3 regions of the Neobacillus sp. B4I6 genome follow, and region 3 is predicted to be linked to each of the others. Evidence: a T-box and tRNA genes for the amino acid it is inferred to sense, from the RefSeq annotation. Region 3 holds a T-box; the other regions hold tRNA genes.
What was found. A T-box is a leader RNA that pairs with one kind of tRNA and senses whether it is charged. The one in region 3 lies ahead of thrS (threonine--tRNA ligase), so its partner is inferred to be a tRNA-Thr.

Region 1: it has a tRNA-Thr gene. The T-box ahead of thrS (threonine--tRNA ligase) is inferred to sense a tRNA for this amino acid. The anticodon was not compared.
Region 2: it has a tRNA-Thr gene. The T-box ahead of thrS (threonine--tRNA ligase) is inferred to sense a tRNA for this amino acid. The anticodon was not compared.

The regions. Positions count from the first base shown of each region.
Region 1 covers NZ_JBNPWB010000002.1:149,866-153,119, reverse strand. Annotated here, with positions in the region: tRNA gene QF028_RS02550 (tRNA-Gly) at 1-49, opposite strand, end outside; tRNA gene QF028_RS02545 (tRNA-His) at 67-142, opposite strand; tRNA gene QF028_RS02540 (tRNA-Phe) at 170-245, opposite strand; tRNA gene QF028_RS02535 (tRNA-Asp) at 268-344, opposite strand; tRNA gene QF028_RS02530 (tRNA-Met) at 347-420, opposite strand; tRNA gene QF028_RS02525 (tRNA-Ser) at 452-544, opposite strand; tRNA gene QF028_RS02520 (tRNA-Ile) at 564-640, opposite strand; tRNA gene QF028_RS02515 (tRNA-Met) at 667-743, opposite strand; tRNA gene QF028_RS02510 (tRNA-Ala) at 762-837, opposite strand; tRNA gene QF028_RS02505 (tRNA-Pro) at 855-931, opposite strand; tRNA gene QF028_RS02500 (tRNA-Arg) at 938-1,011, opposite strand; tRNA gene QF028_RS02495 (tRNA-Leu) at 1,034-1,122, opposite strand; tRNA gene QF028_RS02490 (tRNA-Gly) at 1,133-1,207, opposite strand; tRNA gene QF028_RS02485 (tRNA-Leu) at 1,222-1,306, opposite strand; tRNA gene QF028_RS02480 (tRNA-Lys) at 1,321-1,396, opposite strand; tRNA gene QF028_RS02475 (tRNA-Thr) at 1,542-1,614, opposite strand; tRNA gene QF028_RS02470 (tRNA-Val) at 1,647-1,722, opposite strand; rRNA gene rrf (5S ribosomal RNA) at 1,732-1,848, opposite strand; rRNA gene QF028_RS02460 (23S ribosomal RNA) at 1,975-3,254, opposite strand, start outside.
Region 2 covers NZ_JBNPWB010000002.1:3,843,344-3,846,597, forward strand. Annotated here, with positions in the region: tRNA gene QF028_RS21135 (tRNA-Leu) at 375-456, opposite strand; tRNA gene QF028_RS21140 (tRNA-Leu) at 484-569, opposite strand; tRNA gene QF028_RS21145 (tRNA-Cys) at 614-687, opposite strand; tRNA gene QF028_RS21150 (tRNA-Gly) at 696-770, opposite strand; tRNA gene QF028_RS21155 (tRNA-Gln) at 775-849, opposite strand; tRNA gene QF028_RS21160 (tRNA-His) at 881-956, opposite strand; tRNA gene QF028_RS21165 (tRNA-Trp) at 968-1,041, opposite strand; tRNA gene QF028_RS21170 (tRNA-Tyr) at 1,047-1,131, opposite strand; tRNA gene QF028_RS21175 (tRNA-Thr) at 1,158-1,233, opposite strand; tRNA gene QF028_RS21180 (tRNA-Phe) at 1,404-1,479, opposite strand; tRNA gene QF028_RS21185 (tRNA-Asp) at 1,502-1,578, opposite strand; tRNA gene QF028_RS21190 (tRNA-Met) at 1,581-1,654, opposite strand; tRNA gene QF028_RS21195 (tRNA-Val) at 1,686-1,761, opposite strand; tRNA gene QF028_RS21200 (tRNA-Glu) at 1,771-1,845, opposite strand; tRNA gene QF028_RS21205 (tRNA-Ser) at 1,865-1,956, opposite strand; tRNA gene QF028_RS21210 (tRNA-Asn) at 1,961-2,035, opposite strand; rRNA gene rrf (5S ribosomal RNA) at 2,050-2,166, opposite strand; rRNA gene QF028_RS21220 (23S ribosomal RNA) at 2,294-3,254, opposite strand, start outside.
Region 3 covers NZ_JBNPWB010000002.1:309,884-313,137, reverse strand. Annotated here, with positions in the region: gene thrS (threonine--tRNA ligase) at 1-1,881, opposite strand, end outside; T-box leader at 2,159-2,406, opposite strand; gene ytxC (sporulation protein YtxC) at 2,503-3,254, opposite strand, start outside.

The DNA of each region.
Region 1 (3,254 bases), 160 kb from region 3:
CTCATCATCAGCTTGGAAGGCTGAGGTTTTACCACTAAACTACACCCGCATATAATAGATTTATTATGGGGCGACTGATGGGAATCGAACCCACGAATGCCTGAACCACAATCAGGTGCGTTAACCACTTCGCCACAATCGCCACAATAAAAACTCTATTTAATTAAAATGGTGGCTCAGGACGGAATCGAACCGCCGACACAAGGATTTTCAGTCCTTTGCTCTACCGACTGAGCTACTGAGCCATATTACTTTGCCAAATGAAAATGGCGGTCTGGACGGGACTCGAACCCGCGACCTCCTGCGTGACAGGCAGGCATTCTAACCAACTGAACTACCAGACCAATTGCGGGGACAGGATTTGAACCTGCGACCTTCGGGTTATGAGCCCGACGAGCTACCAGACTGCTCCACCCCGCGACAATAGAAATTATTATTTTAGTGAAAAATATGGAGGAGGAAGAGGGATTCGAACCCCCGCGCGGTATGACCCGCCTGTCGGTTTTCAAGACCGATCCCTTCAGCCAAACTTGGGTATTCCTCCGTGTTAACTATGAAACTAATGGTGGACCTTGTAGGACTCGAACCTACGACCGGACGGTTATGAGCCGTCTGCTCTAACCAGCTGAGCTAAAGGTCCAAATTAAAATACATCTTTAAAATATTTGGTAGCGGCGGAGGGGATCGAACCCCCGACCTTACGGGTATGAACCGTACGCTCTAGCCAGCTGAGCTACACCGCCAAATATACAATTTAATTATGGTGGAGCCTAGCGGGATCGAACCGCTGACCTCCTGCGTGCAAAGCAGGCGCTCTCCCAGCTGAGCTAAGGCCCCATAAGAAGTAAGAAGAATGGTCGGGAAGACAGGATTCGAACCTGCGACCCCTTGGTCCCAAACCAAGTGCTCTACCAAGCTGAGCTACTTCCCGTTAAAGTGCGCCCTGAGAGATTCGAACTCCCGACCTTTTGATTCGTAGTCAAACACTCTATCCAGCTGAGCTAAGGGCGCATATAAATTTAATGAACTAAAATGGTGCCGAGGACCGGAATCGAACCGGTACGGTAGTCACCTACCGCAGGATTTTAAGTCCTGTGCGTCTGCCAGTTCCGCCACCCCGGCTTAAAATAATTGGAGCGGAAGACGGGATTCGAACCCGCGACCCCCACCTTGGCAAGGTGATGTTCTACCACTGAACTACTTCCGCATATGAAAATTAAATGGTGCGGGTGAAGGGAGTCGAACCCCCACGCCTTGCGGCGCCAGATCCTAAGTCTGGTGCGTCTGCCAATTCCGCCACACCCGCATATTCATTTAAAATGGTGAGCCATGAAGGACTCGAACCTTCGACCCTCTGATTAAAAGTCAGATGCTCTACCAACTGAGCTAATGGCTCATCGTAAGATGATTTTCTAATCTTTTATTAGCGTAAGTCAGATGCTCAAAAGAACTTACGTTCTTTCTCGCAGATTGCCCGCAGAAGCTCCTTCAATGAAGTACGCAATCTGCTCTACCAACTGAGCTAATGGCTCATACAAAGGTGCCGGCGAGAGGACTTGAACCCCCAACCTACTGATTACAAGTCAGTTGCTCTACCAATTGAGCTACCCCGGCAAATAGTTTGGAATAATATTTATAGGTAAATATGGTGGAGGATGACGGGCTCGAACCGCCGACCCTCTGCTTGTAAGGCAGATGCTCTCCCAGCTGAGCTAATCCTCCATATTTACAGCCTGGCAACGTCCTACTCTCACAGGGACGCGTGTCCCAACTACCATCGGCGCTGAGAAGCTTAACTTCCGTGTTCGGTATGGGAACGGGTGTGACCTTCTCGCCATTATTGCCAGACCATTTATTCGACACTATTTTATTATAATGTCTTTTTCATATTTTTCAAGAGGAAAATTATTTTTTTTCATTCCCTCAAAACTAGATAATGCTGAAGAAGTTGTAAAAACGAGTATGCCTTAAAAATTGGTTAAGTCCTCGAACGATTAGTATCAGTCAGCTCCACATGTTACCACGCTTCCACCTCTGACCTATCAACCTGATCATCTTTCAGGGTTCTTACTAGCTTGCGCTATGGGAAATCTCATCTTGAGGGGGGCTTCATGCTTAGATGCTTTCAGCACTTATCCCGTCCGCACATAGCTACCCAGCGATGCCCTTGGCAGAACAACTGGTACACCAGCGGTGCGTCCATCCCGGTCCTCTCGTACTAAGGACAGCTCCTCTCAAATTTCCTGCGCCCACGACGGATAGGGACCGAACTGTCTCACGACGTTCTGAACCCAGCTCGCGTACCGCTTTAATGGGCGAACAGCCCAACCCTTGGGACCGACTACAGCCCCAGGATGCGATGAGCCGACATCGAGGTGCCAAACCTCCCCGTCGATGTGGACTCTTGGGGGAGATAAGCCTGTTATCCCCGGGGTAGCTTTTATCCGTTGAGCGATGGCCCTTCCATGCGGAACCACCGGATCACTAAGCCCGACTTTCGTCCCTGCTCGACTTGTAGGTCTCGCAGTCAAGCTCCCTTGTGCCTTTACACTCTGCGAATGATTTCCAACCATTCTGAGGGAACCTTTGGGCGCCTCCGTTACTCTTTAGGAGGCGACCGCCCCAGTCAAACTGCCCACCTGACACTGTCTCCCACCCCGATCAGGGGTGCGGGTTAGAATTTCAATACAGCCAGGGTAGTATCCCACCGACGCCTCCACCGAAGCTAGCGCTCCGGCTTCTCAGGCTCCTACCTATCCTGTACAAGCTGTACCAAAATTCAATATCAGGCTACAGTAAAGCTCCACGGGGTCTTTCCGTCCTGTCGCGGGTAACCTGCATCTTCACAGGTACTATAATTTCACCGAGTCTCTCGTTGAGACAGTGCCCAGATCGTTACGCCTTTCGTGCGGGTCGGAACTTACCCGACAAGGAATTTCGCTACCTTAGGACCGTTATAGTTACGGCCGCCGTTTACTGGGGCTTCGATTCAGAGCTTCGCTTAGCAGCTAACCCCTCCTCTTAACCTTCCAGCACCGGGCAGGCGTCAGCCCCTATACTTCGCCTTGCGGCTTCGCAGAGACCTGTGTTTTTGCTAAACAGTCGCCTGGGCCTATTCACTGCGGCTCTTCGAGGCTATTCACCTCAAAAAGCACCCCTTCTCCCGAAGTTACGGGGTCATTTTGCCGAGTTCCTTAACGAGAGTTCTCTCGCTCACCTTAGGATTCTCTCCTCGCCTACCTGTGTCGGTTTGC
Region 2 (3,254 bases), 3.5 Mb from region 3:
TTACACACTATTTTTAGTATCGTCAAGGGAAAAACGCAAATTTTGTCGAATTTATTTAAGAGTGGTGCATTATTTTGGGAAAGAAACAAGAATTTTAGTTTGACAGTCTTCATAAAAGATTATGGAGATTATGGATTATACCATTAGTCTGTTTTCGTCAATAATGATGTAATTATAAAGGAGATGCTCATTAAAATTGATATTTTGTGTAAAATTACACTTCATTATCTGGAATTTTTTGATTGATTTAACGATTTAGTATTCAATGGGCGAATTTTATGAGCAACAATCTTTTAGAAAAGAACAAAATAAAATTTAGTCAAAAAAAAGTTGCTCATATTTTTATGAGCAACTTTCTTATTAAAACAAATTGATACCGGTGATCGGGGTCGAACCGATACTCCTCACGGAACACGATTTTGAGTCGTGCGCGTCTGCCAATTCCGCCACACCGGCGCGTATAAAATTGTTTTGATAAAGCAATGCCGAGGACCGGAATCGAACCGGTACGGTAGTCACCTACCGCAGGATTTTAAGTCCTGTGCGTCTGCCAGTTCCGCCACCCCGGCAAAATCTAATTACCTGTTTTAATCCATACCTAGCAAATGTTTTATGGAGGCGGCAACCGGATTCGAACCGGTGGTAAAGGTTTTGCAGACCTCTGCCTTACCACTTGGCTATGCCGCCATATACATTGGAGCGGAAGACGGGATTCGAACCCGCGACCCCCACCTTGGCAAGGTGATGTTCTACCACTGAACTACTTCCGCAAATTGGCTGGGCTAGCTGGATTTGAACCAACGCATGTCGCAGTCAAAGTGCGATGCCTTACCGCTTGGCTATAGCCCAATGTTATTCTAATTATTTAATAATCATATTATGGGGCGACTGATGGGAATCGAACCCACGAATGCCTGAACCACAATCAGGTGCGTTAACCACTTCGCCACAATCGCCACAATATAATTGGCAGGGGTAGTAGGAATTGAACCCACACCAAAGGTTTTGGAGACCTTCGTTCTACCTTTAAACTATACCCCTATAAATGGTGGAGGGGGACGGATTCGAACCGCCGAACCCGGAGGGAGCGGATTTACAGTCCGCCGCGTTTAGCCACTTCGCTACCCCTCCACATATTATATTCACTGTGTAACTTCTGGTGCCGGCGAGAGGACTTGAACCCCCAACCTACTGATTACAAGTCAGTTGCTCTACCAATTGAGCTACCCCGGCGTAAAGTTTGGTATATTATTTGATTTATCCACGCTGTCCTAGTTATCGTCATCCTGACCTCAGGAAGCTTATACAAGCAGCAACTCGGTCAGTATGCTGAAGATAATTTAGGAAGCATATTCGGTTTTGCTCTACCAATTGAGCTACCCCGGCAAGTTTTTTAATATAAATGGTGGCTCAGGACGGAATCGAACCGCCGACACAAGGATTTTCAGTCCTTTGCTCTACCGACTGAGCTACTGAGCCATAATAGTTTGCCAAATGAAAATGGCGGTCTGGACGGGACTCGAACCCGCGACCTCCTGCGTGACAGGCAGGCATTCTAACCAACTGAACTACCAGACCAATTGCGGGGACAGGATTTGAACCTGCGACCTTCGGGTTATGAGCCCGACGAGCTACCGGACTGCTCCACCCCGCGACAATAATAATAATAATCTAATTTGAAAATATGGTGGAGGATGACGGGCTCGAACCGCCGACCCTCTGCTTGTAAGGCAGATGCTCTCCCAGCTGAGCTAATCCTCCACAAATCAATGGTGACCCCTACGGGACTCGAACCCGTGTTACCTCCGTGAAAGGGAGGTGTCTTAACCGCTTGACCAAGGGGCCATATCTTTTAAAAAAATTATGGCGGAGAGCAAGGGATTTGAACCCTTGAGACAGGGTTACCCGCCTACACGATTTCCAATCGTGCTCCTTCGGCCACTCGGACAGCTCTCCATAATGGCTCCGCAGGTAGGACTCGAACCTACGACCGATCGGTTAACAGCCGATAGCTCTACCACTGAGCTACTGCGGAATAATAGTATTACAGCCTGGCAACGTCCTACTCTCACAGGGACGCATGTCCCAACTACCATCGGCGCTGAGAAGCTTAACTTCCGTGTTCGGTATGGGAACGGGTGTGACCTTCTCGCCATAATTGCCAGACCATTTATTCGACACTATTTTATTATAATGTCTTTTTCATATTTTTCAAGAGGAAAATTATTTTTTTTTCATTCCCTCAAAACTAGATAATGCAGAAGAAGTTTGTAAAACGAGTATGCCTTATAAATTGGTTAAGTCCTCGAACGATTAGTATCAGTCAGCTCCACATGTTACCACGCTTCCACCTCTGACCTATCAACCTGATCATCTTTCAGGGTTCTTACTAGCTTGCGCTATGGGAAATCTCATCTTGAGGGGGGCTTCATGCTTAGATGCTTTCAGCACTTATCCCGTCCGCACATAGCTACCCAGCGATGCCCTTGGCAGAACAACTGGTACACCAGCGGTGCGTCCATCCCGGTCCTCTCGTACTAAGGACAGCTCCTCTCAAATTTCCTGCGCCCACGACGGATAGGGACCGAACTGTCTCACGACGTTCTGAACCCAGCTCGCGTACCGCTTTAATGGGCGAACAGCCCAACCCTTGGGACCGACTACAGCCCCAGGATGCGATGAGCCGACATCGAGGTGCCAAACCTCCCCGTCGATGTGGACTCTTGGGGGAGATAAGCCTGTTATCCCCGGGGTAGCTTTTATCCGTTGAGCGATGGCCCTTCCATGCGGAACCACCGGATCACTAAGCCCGACTTTCGTCCCTGCTCGACTTGTAGGTCTCGCAGTCAAGCTCCCTTGTGCCTTTACACTCTGCGAATGATTTCCAACCATTCTGAGGGAACCTTTGGGCGCCTCCGTTACTCTTTAGGAGGCGACCGCCCCAGTCAAACTGCCCACCTGACACTGTCTCCCACCCCGATCAGGGGTGCGGGTTAGAATTTCAATACAGCCAGGGTAGTATCCCACCGACGCCTCCACCGAAGCTAGCGCTCCGGCTTCTCAGGCTCCTACCTATCCTGTACAAGCTGTACCAAAATTCAATATCAGGCTACAGTAAAGCTCCACGGGGTCTTTCCGTCCTGTCGCGGGTAACCTGCATCTTCACAGGTACTATAATTTCACCGAGTCTCTCGTTGAGACAGTGCCCAGATCGTTACGCCTTTCGTGCGGGTCGGAACTTACCCGACAAGGAA
Region 3 (3,254 bases):
TGTTTCTGAGTTTTGTTCACCATATTTACGGACATTGACAGCTTGGTCTTCGACTTCTTTATCACCAACAACCAGCATATATGGTATTTTTTGCATTTGAGCTTCGCGAATTTTATAGCCGATTTTTTCATCACGGCCATCCAATTCGACACGTAATCCTTCATTTTGAAGTTGCTCCTGTACTTGCTTAGCATAATCATAATGTGCACCAGGAGATACTGGAATAACCTGTACCTGTACTGGAGCCAGCCAAGTAGGGAAAGCGCCTTTGTATTCTTCAATTAAGAAGGCAACAAATCGTTCCATTGTTGACACAACGCCACGGTGGATAACAACTGGACGATGCTGCTTGCCGTCCTCACCAACATATGTTAAATCAAAACGTTCCGGTAATAAGAAGTCTAATTGAACAGTGGAAAGTGTTTCTTCTTTCCCTAGAGCTGTCTTAACTTGAACGTCAAGCTTAGGACCGTAGAATGCTGCTTCTCCTTCTGCCTCATAGTAGTTAAGACCAAGATCATCCATGGCATCCTTCAGCATCGATTGTGCTTTTTCCCACATCGCGTCATCGTCAAAATACTTTTCAGTATCTTGCGGGTCACGGTAAGATAAACGGAAGGAATAGTCATTAATATCAAAGTCATTATAGACCGCTAAGATTAGGTTAACAACCCGTTTGAATTCATCTTTAATTTGGTCAGGACGAACAAAAATATGTGCATCATTTAAAGTCATTCCACGAACACGCTGTAGTCCTGAAAGGGCACCAGACATTTCATAGCGATGCATTGTTCCAAGTTCGGCAATTCGGATTGGAAGTTCACGATAGCTGTGAATGCTGTTCTTGTACACCATCATATGATGTGGACAGTTCATTGGACGAAGAACTAATTGTTCATTGTCCATTTCCATGATCGGGAACATATCTTCCTGGTAATGATCCCAGTGACCTGAAGTCTTATATAAATCAACACTGCCCATGACCGGAGTGTACACATGGTCATAACCTAGACGCTGTTCTTTATCAACAATATAACGTTCAACCACACGACGAATTGTTGCGCCTTTCGGAAGCCATAACGGTAATCCCTGTCCTACCAATTGGTTACTAGTGAAAAGGTTTAACTCTTTACCAATTTTACGGTGGTCACGTTCTTTCGCTTCTTCAAGCAAGCGAAGATGCTCAGCTAAATCTTCTTTCTTAAAAAAGGCTGTTCCGTAAATACGTTGTAACATTTTATTTTTGCTGTCACCGCGCCAGTATGCACCCGCAATGCTTAACAATTTAAATTCTTTAATTTTTCCTGTCGATGGAACATGGACACCACGGCAAAGGTCAAAAAAGTCACCTTGCTCATAGATTGTCACTGTTTCCTCATCAGGAATGGCCTCGATTAGTTCCAGCTTGTAAGGGTCACCCGCTTCTTTAAATAGCTGAACAGCGTCCGCACGGCTTACTTCCTTGCGAACAATTTCAATATTTTCATTGACGATTTTCGCCATTTCCTTTTCAATCCTTGGCAGATCTTCTGGAGTTAATGATTCCTCAAGGTCCATATCATAATAAAAACCACCCTCAATAACAGGACCAACTCCTAAATTCACACCAGGATAAAGCCTTTTAATAGCCTGTGCCATTAAGTGTGCTGTACTGTGCCGTAAAATCTCTAAAGCATCATTGGAATCAGGGACGACGATTTCTATTGAACCGTCTTCATTAATTGGACGGCGAAGATCATAAAGTTGACCGTTCCATTTACCGGCAATCGCTTTTTTCTTTAGGCCAGGGCTGATGGAAGCGGCGATATCTTCCGTTGTTGTTCCACGTGGGAACTCCTTTACTGCCCCATCTGGAAACGAAATCTTAACAACGTCTGACATGGTAATTCCTCCTTTGTAATGAAGCGTCTTCGGGTCATTTTGGCCCAGAAGATTCGCTGTTAAAAAAGCTATGTTAAACTTGGCTGTTGATTTCCGCTTCAGGTGCTTCGCTTTCCGCGGGCGGTCCGGGGAGCCTCCTCGGCGCAAAGCGCCTGTGGGGTCTCCCCTGCCCCGTCCTCCCGCAGGAGTCTTCGCACCTTCCGCTCCAATCAACGTAGGCTTTATAAATCAACAATGACCTTTAACACAGCCAAAAAATAAAAAAACCCGTCCCTGGAATAGGGACGAGTTTTGATAAACACGTGGTTCCACCCAATTTTTCATTTTCGAATGACACACATTGAAAATGACTTTGGTCAGTTAACGGCTGTGACCGTCAACAATTACTGACTTCATGGAAACATGAAGTGTTCACTGCTGAAGTTTAAAGGTGGTAAGTATTATTTTCGTGTTAGGAGGCTTTCAGCCCTGTCCTCCCTCTCTAGAAACCGTAAAAAATACTGTTATCCTTATCATTACTTTTGCTATGAATATTCTATGTACGTTATTATAATGACTAATTCCCTAAAAATCAAGGGACTTCAACCTACAAAAACAAATTATTACAAAAATTCCTGTATCTCAAGCATGGTTTTCCGAAGAATTATTATCTGCTGCCCATTTTTTAACTTCACGGAGGGACGCAAACGATTTCACAGTTACTCTTTCTTCAAAGATGTTTTTGATTGTTCGAACTAAGGGTTCTTCTGGGTCTTTTGTATACAGAAAAATAGTTGTAGGCGCAAGCGATAAAAGTGGTGCAATCGAAGCAGAATCGACATAAACAGGATGATTAACAAGTAACTTTCGGTCAATCAATCTAATTAATTCAGCTCTTTTCATCTCTTCAAACTGGTCGTTATAAAAAGTAATTTCCTCGTCAAACAATAAATGAAGAACGTCCATTTTTGGTTCCCTGTTCAGTAAAAAGTCCCTGAGCATTTGCACAAACATTTGATACTCCTGCTCCATTTTATATTCATCAATGGCAATCTCAACATAACCTTCCAGTAACTGGAGGTATGGCCGCAAACGAAATTTATGAAAGGAGTCAAACGAAAAAGAAATATCATCCTGAAAGATATACTCGATGGCTGCTTTAATATTAGGCTCTTCATTTGAATCCTTCAAAAAGACAATCAGATCTTCTCTTTGACCTTCAAGAATGGAATAGATAATTTCCATTATTTGTTGCTGTACTTCTAGATCCTCATAAAAATAACGGTTTTTTAATATTTCCCTGAACCAATCGTCACGTTTTATGTTCGTAATAAATTCGTAAAATGCATTTTTAACCATAGTAGAAATTTCAATGGATAAGAAGCTACCTAAAA